One region of the Parerythrobacter jejuensis genome, then DNA from elsewhere that is predicted to be linked to it. Evidence: predicted binding sites of a transcription regulator. Region 1 holds the regulator's gene; the other holds the start of a gene.
What was found. Region 1 encodes LexA, which represses DNA repair genes until DNA is damaged. Its sites were predicted from a motif close to GTTCCNCNCTTGTTCT; they were not measured.
Positions count from the first base shown of each region.

Region 2: ABD653_RS13585 (deoxyguanosinetriphosphate triphosphohydrolase) is a predicted target of LexA. The motif match lies at 3,115-3,130, and genes of this name have one in related genera.

Region 1 covers NZ_BAAAZF010000001.1:602,177-610,213, reverse strand. The annotation lists gene ABD653_RS02935 (ComEC/Rec2 family competence protein) at 1-1,656, shown strand, start outside; gene lexA (transcriptional repressor LexA) at 1,687-2,376, opposite strand; gene ABD653_RS02925 (molybdopterin molybdotransferase MoeA) at 2,464-3,654, opposite strand; gene moaC (cyclic pyranopterin monophosphate synthase MoaC) at 3,651-4,121, opposite strand; gene trpC (indole-3-glycerol phosphate synthase TrpC) at 4,307-5,095, opposite strand; gene trpD (anthranilate phosphoribosyltransferase) at 5,104-6,096, opposite strand; gene ABD653_RS02905 (anthranilate synthase component II) at 6,093-6,725, opposite strand; gene pip (prolyl aminopeptidase) at 6,722-7,681, opposite strand; gene ABD653_RS02895 (phosphodiester glycosidase family protein) at 7,686-8,037, opposite strand, start outside.
Region 2 covers NZ_BAAAZF010000001.1:2,777,154-2,785,190, reverse strand. The annotation lists gene ABD653_RS13600 (hypothetical protein) at 1-755, shown strand, start outside; gene ABD653_RS13595 (ABA4-like family protein) at 759-1,190, opposite strand; gene ABD653_RS13590 (NAD(P)H-binding protein) at 1,196-1,900, opposite strand; gene ABD653_RS13585 (deoxyguanosinetriphosphate triphosphohydrolase) at 1,914-3,074, opposite strand; gene ABD653_RS13580 (aspartate/glutamate racemase family protein) at 3,213-3,905, opposite strand; gene ABD653_RS13575 (alpha/beta hydrolase) at 3,987-4,982, opposite strand; gene ABD653_RS13570 (SO2930 family diheme c-type cytochrome) at 4,979-5,998, opposite strand; gene ABD653_RS13565 (parallel beta-helix domain-containing protein) at 5,995-7,197, opposite strand; gene ABD653_RS13560 (hypothetical protein) at 7,254-7,649, opposite strand; gene ABD653_RS13555 (hypothetical protein) at 7,646-7,984, opposite strand; gene ABD653_RS13550 (NAD(P)(+) transhydrogenase (Re/Si-specific) subunit beta) at 7,984-8,037, opposite strand, start outside.

The DNA of each region.
Region 1 (8,037 bases):
CAAGCATATGATGCATTGGGCGAGGGGGCGGTGATCCGCTTCCGGGCGCGGCTGATGCCACCCGCTCCGCCGATGGTGCCGGGTGCTTACAATTTTGCCCGGCGCGCATGGTTTGACGGGTATGCCGCGACTGGGTCAGTTCTTGGCCCGATTGACATTATAGAACCGGCTCCCGAAGCCACAGGGCTGGCCGCGATTCAGCGACTGCTGTCCGGCCATGTGCGGCAGAATCTCGGCGGATCGGCCGGCACAATCGCGGCGGCCTTCGCCAGCGGGGATCGCGGCGCCATCACCGAGGCGGATGAGGAGGCGATGCGGGATGCGGGCCTGACCCACCTTCTTTCCATCAGCGGCTTGCATGTTAGCGCGATCATCGCCGCAGCCTTCTTTGTGGCCCTGAAACTGCTCGCGCTGTGGCCGTGGCTGGCCTTGCGGATCCGATTGCCGGTTGCGGCAGCGGCAGTCGGTGCACTGGCGGGCATCGGCTATACACTCCTGACCGGTGCCGAGGTGCCGACGGTGCGGAGCTGCGCAGCGGCCGTCCTCGTGCTCATCGCGATTGCGTTGGGGAGGGACGCCTTGTCGCTTCGGATGGTATCGGTTGCGGCGGCATTTGTGATGTTCCTTTGGCCGGAATCGCTGATCGGGCCGAGTTTTCAGATGAGTTTTTCGGCCGTGATCGCGATTGTCGCTTTGCACAACGCAGAGCCGGTCAAGCGTTTCCTTGCGCCCCGTGAGGAAAGCTGGTTTGCCCATGTCGGGCGGCGCACAATCATGCTGCTCGTCACTGGCTTCGTGATCGAGATCGCGCTGATGCCGATTGTCCTGTTCCATTTTCACCGCGCGGGTGTTTACGGCGCGTTCGCCAATGTCATCGCAATCCCGCTGGTGACCTTCATATCCATGCCGCTGATCGCTGTGGCCTTGGCCCTTGATCTGGTTGGATTGGGCGGGCCGGTCTGGTGGTTGGTGGGGCAATCGCTCGATTTGCTCCTCGGCATTGCGCATTTCACTGCCAGCCAGCCTGGCGCGGTCAAATTGATGCCACAGATGGGCCTGGGCACTCTGGCTCTGTTCGTGATCGGAGGCTTGTGGCTGGCCCTGTGGCGCGGGCGATGGCGATTGCTCGGGTTGGTGCCATCGGCCGTAGCAACGGTCATGCTGTTGCTGACACCAGCGCCGGATGTGCTGATTTCAGGAGATGGCCGGCATGTCGGTATTGCGGGCGAGGGTGAGCGGTTGATCATGCTACGCGAAAGCCGGTCGGACTATGCGCGCGAGAATTTGCTCGAGCTCTCGGGCATGACGGGTGAAACCGTCACGCTCGCAGATTGGCCGGGTGCCAAGTGCAGTCGGGATTTCTGTGTCATCACTTTGCAACGTTCTGGCCGAGACTGGCATTTGCTGATCGCTCGCAGCCGCGACATTGTCGAAGAGCGCGCCTTGGCGGCAGCGTGCGATCGTGCGGATATCGTGGTGGCCGACCGGTATTTGCCGCGATCGTGCCAGCCGCAATGGCTCAAAGCAGATCGGCGCTTTCTCGATAAGTCGGGTGGATTGGCGCTCTTCCTGGAGGACGAGAGCTTCACATCAGTCGCCCAAGGGGAAGGTGAACATGGGTGGTGGCGCGGCAATGATCGCAGGGAGCGGCGCTGACCTTCGCCAACTCCGCTTCCCGCATGGTGATCAGTGATAACGACGGAGCAGGCCCGCCAATTTGCCTTGGACCTGAACCTGCGCAGGTTGGTAGACCTGAGCATCATAGGCCGCATTGGCCGGATCGAGACGCACCATCCCGCTGTCGCGATGGAGATATTTGAGTGTCGCTTCCTCGTTGTTGACCAGTGCCACGACAATCTCGCCATCACGCGCGCTGTCTGTGCGACGGATCAACGCGAAGTCACCATCGAAAATGCCAGCATCGACCATCGAGTCGCCAGACACTTCAAGCGCGTAATGTTCGCCCGGGCCCAATAGGGCCGCCGGAACAGGCAAAGACTGATGATCTTCCAGCGCCTCAATCGGGGCACCGGCGGCGATCCGGCCGTGCAACGGAATATCGATCACATCATTGGCCGGTTCCGGTTGCGCCTTGGGCGGTGCAGTTCGTGCCGAAACGAGATCATTGGCCGGCTTGGCCGCAGGCGTGGCGCCGACAACGTCTTCTGGCTGCTTCAACACTTCGAGAGCGCGAGCGCGATTGGGCAGGCGGCGGATGAAACCGCGTTCTTCCAATGCGGAAATCAGGCGATGGACGCCCGACTTGCTCTTAAGGTCGAGCGCTTCCTTCATTTCCTCGAAAGAAGGGGAAATTCCTGTCTCTTCCAGCCTGCGCTGGATAAACTGGATCAATTCGTGCTGCTTTGCGGTCAGCATGGACGATGGCTCCCTGATGGCCTGTTCCGGTCTCGTGCGCGTCGATGCGAACGAATGAAGAACAATTAGGCAACCAATTTCGCTAAGTCAAGCAATCGCGCCATTTCCGAGCCAATAGGCCGGAACATATGTTCCCGCTTTCGTCCCGTCGGCATGGGCTGCGCGGTCAATCAGCGCTTCTGCCCGTGAGAGGGCGAGCAAAGCGCTGCTGTCTTGTTCGACCAGTGGAACAAGCCCGTCCTGAGTCCATGCCGCGCGTAGGAACTCCCGTCGTACGCCGCCAGCCGGACAATCTTTGGCGAGCGGCAAGTCGATCGTGCGGGAAAGGCATGCGGAAGCGCCCGCGAGGCGGCGAATGGCGGGCAGCATGAAGAGATAACCGGTCACGAAGCTGGAGACCGGATTGCCTGGCAAGCCCAGGATCAATTGCTGGCCGCGCGTTGCCACCATCAGCGGCTTCCCCGGCTTCATCGCGACTTTCCAGAAATCCAGTTCGGCCCCGGCTTTCTCCAGGGCAGGTTTGGCCAAATCGTGATCGCCTACAGATGCGCCGCCGGTGATCACGATCAGGTCCGCATCGCGGTTCGCCTGCAATGCCTCGACAATGGTATCGAGATGATCGGGCAATGGCGCATTGCGTACGATGGTTGTGGGCTCCTGACCGGCCAGCGCAGAGAGCATGGCTGCATTGCTGGCGGGTATCTGGTGGGTCGCGCATTGGGTCGGGTCGGCAACGAGTTCGTCCCCGGTATCAAGGATTGTGACCTTCGGCCTGCCGGTGACTGATAGCGAGCCGCGCCCGGCAGACCGTGCCAACGCCAATTGGGCCGCACCGATCCGAACACCTCCTTCTAGCAGGCTGTCACCGTCGGAAAATTCGAAGGCCTTGCTCCGGATGTGTCGCCCTTCCGGCGGTATCTCTTCGGCCGCAACCTGTTTGCCATCGACCGTGGCGTTCTCCTGGATCAGGATCCGGTCGGCACCGGCAGGGAGGATGGCCCCGGTCGAGATGCGAACGGTTTGGCCCGTTACCAGCGCGCCATCAAATGCTTGCCCGCAGCGGCTTTCCCCGATCAATTCCCAAGGACCAACACCACAGATCGCATAGCCATCCATCGCGGACAAATCCGCCGGTGGTTGGGTGCGGGCCGCGGTTAGAGGCTGGGCGAGATAGTGCCCCAGCGCTTCGTCAACCGGCACATCCAGAGCCGCAACAGGCTCGAGCTTGGCGAGCATGCGTGCCAGCGCATCTTCCAACGATAGCGCCGGTTGGCTCATGGAGCGGTCCAAGTGCCCGACTTGCCGCCAGTTTTCTTGGTCAGTTTCACGCCGCCAATCACCATGCCTTTGTCGAGCGCCTTTGCCATGTCATAGATGGTCAGGAGCGCGACCGAAACAGCGGTCAGGGCCTCCATTTCGACCCCGGTCTTACCGGTCAGCGAGGCTGTGGCGGTAACGGCGATCCCGCTGTCATCAGGAACGCATTCGACCTGCACACTATCGAGCGCAAGCGGGTGGCATAGCGGGATCAGCTCGCCCGTTTTCTTTGCTGCCATGATCCCGGCGATCCGCGCGGCGGCCAGCACATCACCCTTTGGCACGGCCCCATCACGGATAGCCGCCAAGACCGTATCCGACATGGCGATATGCCCGCTCGCAACCGCTTCGCGTCGCGATTCGGCCTTGGCGCCGACATCGACCATGCGGGCATCGCCTTTGTCATCGAGATGGGTCAGCTTGCTCATTCAATCGGCCCCTTCGCTTGCGCAAATCCTACGCGATGGAACACATGGAACACTGTCCTGGGGCAAGAACCCCGCCCCGCAGAGCCGCCTTGCGAATTCGGTGTCCGAAGTCGTGCCTGCGTAAACCATCAGCGGCGCGATGCCATAAACCGGATGGGTAGGACAGCCCCCGCAGACCGATCGGCTCAGCCCTCAAGCAGCGATCGCGTTGCCGAAGCAATATCGTCTTGCCGCATCAGGCTCTCGCCTACCAGGAAGGTGCGCACCCCTCTTTTCGCAAGGCGATCGCAATCGGCATGGGTCGCAATCCCGCTTTCGCCGACCAACAGAATATCGTCGGGGACCAGCGGAGCGAGGCGTTCGGTCGTTGAGAGCGAAGTCTGGAAGGTTTTGAGGTCGCGATTGTTCACCCCGATCAATTGCGAACTCAACCGGGTCAGGGCGCGCTCCAGCTCCACCTCGTCATGCACCTCGACCAGAACATCCATTGCCAACTCACCCGCCGCGCGATCAATTTCGCGCATTGTGGTATCGTCTAGAGCGGCAACGATGATCAGGATCGCATCCGCGCCCATCGCGCGCGCTTCCAGACATTGCCAGGGATCGACCATAAAGTCTTTGCGCAAGACAGGCAGGTCGCAGGCGGCGCGAGCGGCAATCAGATAATCCTCATGCCCATGGAAGTAGGGCTCGTCTGTCAGGACTGACAGGCAAGTAGCACCTCCCGCCTGATATGCAGCGGCATGCTCGGCGGGCCGAAAATCTTCCCTGATCAGACCTTTCGACGGACTGGCCTTCTTGATTTCGGCGATCAGGCCAAACCCGGATTTGCTGGCTTTGCGCAATTCCCATTCGAAGCCGCGAACCTCGCTTTGCGCCGCCGCAGCAGCCTCCAGGTCGGCAATCGATTTGGCTGCCTTGCGGGTCGCAACCTCGCGGCGCTTTGTTGCGCAAATTTCCTCAAGCTTGTTCATCGGCCGGCCTATTGCGCCATTGCGATCCAGTTGGCGAGCAATTTGCCCGCCGCACCGGAATCGAGCGATTCTGCCGCCATGTCGGCACCGACCTGCCAGTCCTCCACCGCGCCTGCGACAAGCAAGGATCCGGCGGCATTGAAAATCACAGCATCGCGATAGGGGCCGGGCGTGCCATCAAGCAGGGCACGGAGCGCCTTGGCATTGTGTTCTGCCTCGCCGCCGCGAATGGCCTCCACCGGCGCATGCGGCAGCGAAACCTTAGATGCATCGATACGCTGCATTTCGAATTCGTTGCCCGAGACGATCGCGACTTCGTTGCCGCCCGCCAGGCTCAATTCGTCCAAGCCTTCGTCACCCGAAACAATCATCGTGCGCTCGGTGCCCAGACGTGCCTTGGCTCCGGCGTAAATTGGTACATAGCCCGGGCGCGCAATGCCGATTAGTTGGCGCGTAACGCCCGCCGGATTGGACAGGGGGCCCATCAGGTTGAAGATGGTGCGTTTTCCAATCCGCAGGCGAATAGGCTGGATGCGGCCCATGGCCGGATGGTGATTTTTTGCGAAGAGGAAGCAGATGCCCAGCTCTGCCAGTGTCTTTTCGGCTGTGCGTCCGGCGGCCTCCATATCCAGCCCGAGCGCCTCCAGCGTGTCTGCCGCGCCGGACTTGCTGCTGGCTGCACGGTTGCCATGTTTTGCCACCGGCACGCCTGCTGCTGCGACCACCAGGCTGACGGCTGTCGAGACGTTCAGCGTATGGTGCCCGTCACCGCCCGTGCCGCAGACATCGATGGCGTTTGCGGGCGCATCAATCGGGATCAAGCGTGCTCGCAAGGCCCGGGCGGCTCCGGCGATCTCGTCGGAAGTTTCACTGCGTTCGGTCATCTCGACAAGGAAGCGGGCGATCTCCTCCTCGCTGGTTTCGCCGTCGAGAATCCAGCCGAAGACTTCCTCAGCCTCGGCTTCATCCAGATGGTCATGCGCGGAGGGAAGAGTTTTCATGCGGGGGCTTTCACTCGGTCAGGCACCTTGGCGTCGATGCCGCACAGGCGCAGGAAATTGGCAAGCAAGGCATGGCCGTGTTCGGTTGCTATGCTTTCGGGATGAAATTGCACGCCATGGATTGGCAGCGTGCGATGCCGGAAACCCATCACCATTGTGCCGTCGATGCCCGGTGTCTCGCTGGTCGCGTTGACCTCGAGCACATCGGGAATATCCTCGACCACAAGCGAATGATAGCGGGTGGCGACATAAGGGGAGGGCAAGCCTTCGAACATGCCGCTGCCCTCGTGGATCACTGGGCTGGTCTTGCCATGCATCAATCCGCCTTGGACGACCTTGCCACCGAAATACTGGCCTATCGACTGATGGCCCAGGCATACGCCGAGCAACGGCAGTCCGGCATCAGCACAAGCGCCAACAAGTTCGAGGCTGATCCCGGCCTCGTTGGGTGTGCATGGGCCGGGCGAAATCAGGATGCCCTGGGCCCCGCTCGCTACGGCCTCGGCAGCGGTCAGAGCATCGTTGCGTTCGACCTGCACGTCAGCGCCCAGTTCCATCAGGTAATGAACGAGGTTGAAGGTGAAGCTGTCGTAATTGTCGATCACCAAAATGTCGGGCGAAGCGCTCATGGTGACTTGCCCGCCAATTCATCAGTCGCGCGGACGAGGCCGTCGATGATGCCAGGTTCGCCAGCGCTATGGCCCGCGTCGTGAACAATCCTGAGGTCGGCTTCGGGCCATGCTTTCTTCAGCGCCCATGCGGCACCGGGCGGCGTGCAGATATCGTGGCGACCTTGCACGATGATGCCGGGGATGCCTTTCAGCTTCCCGGCATTGAGGACCAATTGCGATTCTTCGAGGAAGAAATCTTCCAGGAAGAACTTCGCACAAATCCGTGCAAACGGGACGGCTTTTGACGGATCGGCGAATTCTTCAAGCAGGCCTTCATTGGGCAGCAGGGTCGCCACGGTTCCTTCCCACAAAGACCATTCCTTGGCTGCCGCGAGCCGCGTGGCTTCGTCATCGCTGGTCAGGCGGGTGTAATACGCCTTGACGAAGTCATCGCGCTCACCCTCGGGGATCAGGCCGGTGAACTGGTCCCATTGCTCGGCCATGATCTCGCTTGCCCCGTAACTGTAGAGCCATTTGCGCTCCTGCTGGCGGGCGAGGAAAACGCCGCGCAATACCAGTTCACTGGTGCGTTCGGGGTATTTCTGCGCATAGGCGAGGGCGAGGGTGGCCCCCCAACTGCCGCCGAAAACCTGCCATTTTTCATGCCCGCACATTTCGCGCAGGCGCTCGATGTCCTCGACGATGCGCCACGTGTCGTTGTTCTCGATCTCGGCGAAGGGCAGCGATTTGCCGCAGCCGCGCTGGTCGAACAGCAGCACATCGTAAAGTGCCGGGTCCCACTGGCGCCGGTGTGATGGGCTCATTCCGCCGCCCGGGCCACCATGCAGGAACACCGCCGGCTTTGCATCCGGCGTTCCCGCGCGTTCGTAGTAGAGCGAGTGACCCTCGCCGACGTCGAGCATACCGGTCTCGTAGGGCTCAATTTCGGGATAGAGAGTGCGGTCGTACTGCATCGGTCTACTCCTTGCTTTCGACGACGATCAGCGGGCCGAGGGCGGCCCCACTGTCGATCCGGTCGCTGGCGGGATCCCACAAAGCAGAGACATTGCCATCCAGAAACAGCGCGTTGGGCGTGTCGGCGACATCGCGGAAGAAACGGGCGAATTTGCCAAAGCTGATCGGAGCTTCGCTGATCACGAAATGGGCGCGACCTTGCCGGTCAACGCCAACTCCGTTGCGAATCTGGCGCGAGGGACCGTCTTCGGAAAACTCCGGATGCAACTTGCCATCGATCAGCAGCATCGGGCCGCTCTGGGTACCGAATTGCGGGCGGTCGGCGACGCTGGCGTAGAAATCATCGCTGGTCCGG
Region 2 (8,037 bases), 2.2 Mb from region 1:
AACTGGGTGACGACAATGGTGCCGAGCGGATTTACCGCCGTGTGGAAAAGCGTGCGATGGAGTTGAATTACCCACGCGTCGCCATGTTCGCACGTCTGCGCCTTGCACTGCTCGACAATGCCCGCTTCACCGTGACCGGACTCGAAAGCGAGCGACGCAGCATGATCGAGAAGCTCGAAGATATTCGTGACAATCCGATTGCTGGCGGCGAGGAGTTCACGCTGGTCGCAGAAGTCATGTTGGCCCGTCTCGATCGCAGTCAAGGCAACGAGGACAAGACCGATGCACTGGTCAAGCGCTTCGCCGAACGCGGCGGCGTCACTAGCCCCGTTCTGCTGTTTAGCGAACCGCTCTTCAGCCGCGCCGACCGGGATCGCGAAAACACGCGTGCAGGCAGTGCGGCTGCACGCCTCACAACGCTTAATCAAGACGAACCCCGGTGGGCCGACATCGGCTTCTGGATCAATGCAGATGGCCGGATCGAGGATTACGAAGTCTTGCGTTCGGAAGGGCAAACCGACTGGCTCAAGCAAGTCGAACGCCACATCAAGAGTCGCCGCTATGCGCCGGTTTCGGACAAGGCAGCGACACCAGGCTTCTATATGATCGAGCGCTATTCCGCCGTCGCCCGCTTCGCCGACAACGTTACGGGCACACGCCTGCGTCGCCGTGATCCGGTGCTGCGGATTGAACGGCTCGACTTGACGCCGGAAAACTATAGCCGCCCGATTGTCGAACAACCTGCCGAGAGTTGATCGCTAGCTAGCCTTCCGGGGGGCGCGGCGCGTCTCGCGGATAGCCAGCCAGACAAACAGGCCGAGCGGCCCTGCCATCAGGGTTGCAAGAAGGATGGGGGCCTGCAGCCAGCGCGAGAATTTCTTCGCGTCAGCGTCGCGGGCGATCCACAGTCCAACAAACAGATCGAAGGCCAGGTAGTGGGTCCAGCCAATTGTCACTCCGCTATCGGTGGCAAAGATGGCGCGCACACCTTCGATCGATCCGAAGTCGAGGCCACTGCCCTCACTCCCGACCAATACTGAAATCAACCCGACCGAATAGACCAAACACAAGATGCCGACGCCCAGATAGAGTACGACGGTCAGCAATAACTCCTTGCGCGGAGCCAGGATCAGGATGGCCCATGCGGCCATTGCCAGCAGGTTTACGCTGGCAAATATCGTGTCCCACATGGCCGTCACTCCTCTTCGCCAGCTGCCAGTTCGGGCAGCGATCTGGCCGCTCTGTGCATACCGTCATTATCATGCACGAAGCGCCCCTGCGTGCGGCGTAGCGCCAGCGCCAGCGCCGCTTCGCCGACTTCGCGCGCCTTGATCGAACGATATTGGCGCATGGACCCATGCAACAGCAAATCCATGATCGGGCTGGCAATGATCGCCAGGCTTTCTCCAGCGCGGGGATCGTTCTTGCGTCCGCCACGCAGCAGGCCGGGCCGAAGAATATCCAGCCGTTTGAAGCCTACCTTGCTCAGCTGTAGCTCGACCTCGCCCTTCACCCGCAGATAAAAGTTCTTCGAATGCCGGTCCGCCCCCACCGACGATACCGCGATCATCCGCTCCACCCCGGCCGCCATTGCAGCCTTGGCCGTGTCCAGCACCAGGTGCTGGTCGACCGCGCGAAAGGCGTCTTCGTCTTTGCCAGACTTGTTCCAGGTCGATCCCAATGCGCTGATCAGGACATCGGGCTTCACTGCCTCCAGCACTTCACCCCATTTGTCCGGTTCGGCCACGAAGACTTCCATCCGCGCGCCTTCAGGCAGGGATACTTCGCGCCGGGCAATCCCGACAATGCGCAGATCCTCCCGCCCTACCGCCAGTTGCAGGATTTGCTGGCCGATCAGGCCAGTGGCGCCGACAAGGGCTATGCGGACAGATTTGGACATGTTCTTTTCTACGTTAGACGTGGCTGAGGCCGCTGGGCACCTTGCCATAGATGCGGCGGAATTGCTCCATGGCGAAGCGATCGGTCATACCGGCGATGAAATCGGCGATGTGGCGGCTGCGGCGGGGCTGCGATTCCGGCAAACCGCCCCGCCATTCTTCTCCCATCAGCGACGGGTCCTGTTCGTAGGCCGCATAGAGCCGCGCGACCACGCTCCTGGCATTCTGCGCGGCTTCCATCTGCTGCTCGTGGAAATAGAGCCGTTCATACATGAAGGCTTTGAGGGTTCGCTCTTGTTCCAGCATGGCGGGGGAAAATCCGCCCAGCATCCGCCCTGCCCCACGCACCTCATCCGGAGACGTCAGCCCCTCTGTTGTAGCGCGAGTGTGACCGATCACATCATTGACCATCAGACCGATCTGCCCGCGCACCAGTTCGCGCAGCAGCCGGTCTTGCGGCGCATCGGGGAAGCGTTGCTCCACTTCGCGCCACTGGTCGGCCACAAAATCGAGTGTGAGCAAGTCGTCCAGCTTCAGGAAGCCGGCGCGTAGCCCATCATCGATGTCGTGATTGTCATAGGCGATGTCGTCCGCCACCGCGGCGATCTGCGCCTCCAGCGAGGACCATTGCGGCAGATCGAGCGGAAACTGCTCGTCAAGCTCCTGCAACGCCCAGTGCGGCTCTTTGATGGGGCCATTATGCTTGGCGAGGCCTTCCAGCACTTCCCAGCTGAGGTTGAGGCCATCATGGGTGGGATAAGGGCATTCCAGCCGCATCAGGGTGCGCAGCGTCTGGGCGTTATGGTCAAACCCGCCATGGCGCTCGGTCGCGTCATGCAGCGCCTTTTCCCCGGCATGGCCAAACGGTGGATGGCCGATGTCGTGGGCCAGACACAGGGCCTCGGTCAGATCTTCATCCAGGCCGAGCGCACGGGCGATCACCCTGCCGATCTGGGCGACCTCCAGACTGTGGGTCAAGCGCGTGCGATAGTGGTCGCCATCAGGGGCAACGAAAACCTGGGTCTTGGAACGCAGCCTGCGAAAGGCAATCGAGTGGATAATCCGGTCACGATCGCGCTGGAAGGCGCTACGCGGTCCGCGTGTTTCGCATCCCGGCTGCGTGAATTCGCGGCCGCGACTGGCGTCGGGATCGGATGCTAGCGGAGAACGCGTCATTGAGACGCGGGCTTACGGAATGCCGGGAATCGCGGCAACGGGAACAATCGGGCAACATGGCGGCCACGCGCACATCTGTCGTGGATATGCTGCTTCCGGTCTCAAGACGGTTAAGTCCGTGGCCGCATAGGCCCAAGTCTAGTCGTCGAGGATCCAGTCCACCGCCGCTTCGCAATGAATGCGCGCCGAATCGTAAATCGGCAGGACATTCGCATTGGCATCCACGACCAGGTTCAGTTCCGTGCAGGCAAGCACGAGCGCTGTCACACCATCCTGCTCCAGCCGGGTGAATGCTGTCTTGAAGAACCGCTCCGCATCGCGCGTCGCCTGGCCCTTCATCAGCTCTTCGTAAATGATCCGGTTGGTTTCCTCGACCCGCTCCATATCGGGCGGCACGAGGTCGATGCCGTGGGACACCAGACGCCTGCGATAGAAACTTTCGGTCATCACATTCTTGGTGCCAATGATGGCCGCCTGCCCGACCTTGTCTTTGGCCATCCGCTCGCCAACGCATTCAGCGATATGCAAGACCGGGATTTCAACCGCTTCGGCCACCTGGTTGTATTGGCGGTGCATGGAGTTGGCCGCGATGATCAAGCCCTCTGCACCCGCCGCTTCCAGACGTTTCGCGGACTCGACCAGCACTTTTCCGGCGCGATCCCAGTCTGCTTCTTCCTTCAAGCCATAGAGTTGGCAGAAATCGAGGCTTTCGATCAGCAAAGGCGCGCTGGCCATCGGCGTCGCACGGCGTTGCACGAGGCGATTGATCGTCTCGTAATACAACCGGGTAGAGACCCAGCTCATCCCCCCGATCATGCCCAGTTTGCGCAAGTTATTGTCCCTGTTTGATTTTTGAGCGCCGGATGCGCAGTCGCGTTCCTAGCGGCTCCGCCCGCATTGGCAAGACAACGTCTAGGCCGCCTCGCGATCCTCGGCATCTTGCGCATCAGAGGCCAGCGTCTGTTCCAGCCACGCGCGCAAGTCGCCGACACTTTGTTCGGGTGCCTCTTCCATCGGAATGTGTCCGATGCCCGGATAGTTGGCCAGGGTCGCATTGGGCAGATGGTCCATGAACCAGCCCGCCGCCTCATACGGCACAAGCGAGTCTTCCTCGCCCCACATCACTAGCGTAGGTACCTGCAAAGCCTCGATCCGCGCGACATCGAAGGGTTTGCGTGCCTGCGAAAAACGCGCCCGGGTCGCCGCGCGATTGCCCGGATAGCGGGCCATTTCCCAATAGCGATCAACCGCAGCATCGGTCACGATGTCCTGGTTGGACACGCTTTGCGCCAGGCTCCGCTCAACCAGGGAGCGCGGCAGCATCTGGCTCATCACTGCGCCAACGCCTGGAATTTGCGCGATGGTGAAGGCGATATTTCCACCGCCCTCCCGCTTGATCGGGGCCCCCGATGCATCCACCAGGACCAGCCCTTCCAGCCGGTCAGCATGTTCCAGCGCATAGCCGAGCGAGATCCGCCCACCCATGGAATTGCCCCCGAGAACAAAGGTTTCCAGCCCAAGGTGATCTGCCACCAGTCCGACGGTTTCGACAAACCGTTCACCGGCATAATCATTGTCATTGGCCGGCCCGGTCAGCCCGTGGCCGATCTGGTCATACCGGATCACGCGATAGTCCTGACGCAACGCCTCGACCCATGGTTGCCAAGTATGCAGATCCGCATTCGACCCGTGCAGCAGGATGATGGCAGGCGCATCGGCATTCCCGTCAAGCGGGCCTTCGTCACGCAGATGCACTTCCTGCCCGTTGGCGAGCGTGACGAATTGCGAGGGTTCCCCGCCATATTTCGCCCGCATTTCCGCCTTGTCGGTATCCGGCGTGCGGAAGATGACAAAGGCGATCACCAACAAGGCGATCAGCACCGCCACTATCTTGCCGAAAGTCTTCACGGGCCAATCTCCAATATCCAGCGTTCGATCAGCGCGACGCCTTCTGCATCCACTGTTGCCTTGCCCAGTTCGGGCATTGCAACGCCGGGTTCGTTTACGCGCATCCGGTGCAGCAGGATCGATTCCTGCGGGCGACCGGGCACAACATCAAAGTCAAAGCCACCCGATCCACGGCCCGCCGCCACAGGGCGCTTCATCACCCCGATGGCCATCCGGTCCTGCTGTTCCCATCGCAGGTCGAGGCCGCTGTTGGATGCGGTGGCCCCGGGCCGGTGGCAATGGGCGCAATTCACATCAAGATAGCCACGGGCAGACGCTGTGACATCGGCAGTCTTGCGGTCCTCCCACAGCGGAATCGAGCCAGCTTGAGCGGGAACCGCATCCAGCGTGCCCGAAGCGACCATATCGCCCAAGAAAGCCTTTGACAGATTGCGTGCCTTGGGCCCGATGGGCACCACCGCGTCATCGACCCCGTGGCATTCCTTGCACTGGTTCTTGTTGGGGATCCGGTAGCTGATCTCTTCGCCGGAGGGTGTCGTCAGGGGCAGCCGTGCTCCGGCCAGTGCCAGCCGCGCCTCGGTCTGCTCTGCGTTCCACTTGTACGGCAAGGCCAGCCAGCCATCGGCCCGATGCAGCAGAACACGCGTTTCGATCAGGCGGCGCTGCTTCCCCTCGCCGAATGCAAAGGTCTTGATCAGCGCACTTCCTACGGGCAGGTCGAGAACTTCGTCCGGATTGCTCGCAACGGCCTTCCCGTCCGGCGGGAGATAGACGAACCTCAGCTTGTCGGCCCCATCCGAAAATAGCGGCATATTGAGCCGGTAAGGCACCACCCCGATATTGGGAGCTTGCGCGCGGGCATCGACGAAAAAGTCGAAGTCACTCAACAATCGCGGGAGGTCGTTTCCGACAATCAGGGGATAGTCGACGATCTGGGGCGGCGGCGTAGCGCGTGCGGCAATCGCCCCTGCCAAGGCGAGCGTCGCAAGACCCAGGAAGGCAACCCTTTTCCTCAATTGATACGCTCGGCAAGTTCGGGCGGCGCACCGATACCAGACAAATCGATCGGAGTGCTCGGCTCACTCACTTTCATCGGGCCGGGCTGCGCCTGATCCAGCGGGACACCTTGCCCGGGCAGATTGAGCGACCAGCCACTGGTCCCTTCAATCGCGAAAAGCGCAGGCTTGCCTTCCTGCGACAAGCCATCCCACAGCACATCGGGCAGAGCTCCGCCAAATGCGGCCAACAGCATATCCTTGCCCGGCAGCTGCGGATCGCGTCCGCCATCCGAATAGAGGTTTGAGCCGACAATCACATTGCGCGGATAGGGGTTATAGCGTTCATCGGTGAACGCTTGCGAATAGGCGACCACCAGCACTTGGCCGGTGTCGTTTCCTGACAGCACGTTGTCGGCGATCATGACGTTTTCATTCGCCATCACCATGATGCCGGTGCCTTTGGGAATCCCCGCGACGATATTGCCCGGAGGGGCGAAATTGGGGGTGTTGTTGGTGGCCACCAGGTTGCGCCGCACCAATACGTCACCGCCACCCATCACAGGCAGGTCGGGCAGGTCGAACACGAGGATGCCGCCAGTGTTGTGGAAGGCAACATTGTTCTCGACCAGCGCATTGCGGCTGTTCTCGATCTCGATCCCTGCGACGTTGTATTGCGCGATGGAATTGCGGACCGTGATGTCCTTGCTCTGGCCGACATAAATGCCCGCGTCGGAAGCGCCGGAGACAACTACGCTGTCGACCAATATCCCCGTGCTCTCGACCGGATAGACCGCATAGGCGCCGTTGCTGGCCTTTGGCCCTTCGGTCCAGGTTACCCGCAGCTTGTAGTAGACGATATTGTCCGCGCCCTTGGATTTGATCCCGTCTCCTTTGGCATTCTCGACCGCGAAATCGCGTAACGTCACGTTATCAGACGTCACCAACAGGCCTTCGCCCGCGCCCTGCTGGCCAGTGAAATCAATCACCGAGGCGTCCATACCAGCGCCGCGCAAGGTCACATTATCGACATCGAGGCTGAGCCCGTCGGTGAGCATGAAGCGGCCTGCGCCCAAGACCACTTCATCGCCCGGTTCGGCCAGAATCAGCGCCTCTTGCAGCCGTTCCTGTGCGCCTTCACCGGCAGCGACTTCGATGGTTTCGGCAAATGCCGGTGCGCCCAGTGCCAGCGCCGCAGCACCGATCAGAAAACGTGTCATTATTCTCTCCCTCTTGCGTGCCATTGTGCCGTGGTGGGGGAGGAATGCAAGCGCGGTCAGCTAGCGCCCATCATCAATTCAAAGCCGCAACTTCCGCCGGACTGGACGATCTTTTCGACCATGTCGCGATCATCGATCCGGCGCAGGCGCGCCATCGCTTTGCCCATCGATAGCGAACCCGGGGCCGCGCCTGCGCGATCGCCGAATTCCTCCAGCGTACCGATCTGGCCGGAGGCGAGCTCGTCAACCAGGGTAGGTGCCATGCAAGCGGCCATCACTTTTTTCACACCGACTGCCATCAGCGCCGCCTCAATCCGATCGGAACTGACCACATCAGACGGGTCATCCCCCGCACCATCACCACATCCGGCAATTGCCTGCGCACCCATCAGCGCCACAATGATCCCGATCCGTTTCATAAACATACCCTGGTAGAACCAGAGGGCAGTCAATCGCGCCGCGCTTCGTTGGCAAGGCCAGTAGCACACAGGGCGGCCGATGTGGATGTGACCGCCAGCACCTCGGCATCGCCGACCGCGCGAACCCGCTCGACATATTGACGCAAGGTGCGTGGCTTCATCGGTTCGCCCGCCTTGCCGCGCAGGGCTTCGAGCTTGCGCAACTGGCCGATCGAGAGGCGATCCACCATGCGTTCGGCCATGCAGGTTGCATTTCGCTGCGACAGGCCGGCCTTCAGCAGCGCGCTCTCGACCCGGCTTTCCGCAATCTGGCTGATACATCCCGTCAACAGCATGGCGACACCGGCAGCCGCCAGCGCGACGCGCATCAATCGAGCGCCTTGACGATTTCCTCGACCATCTTCTTGGCGTCGGACAACAA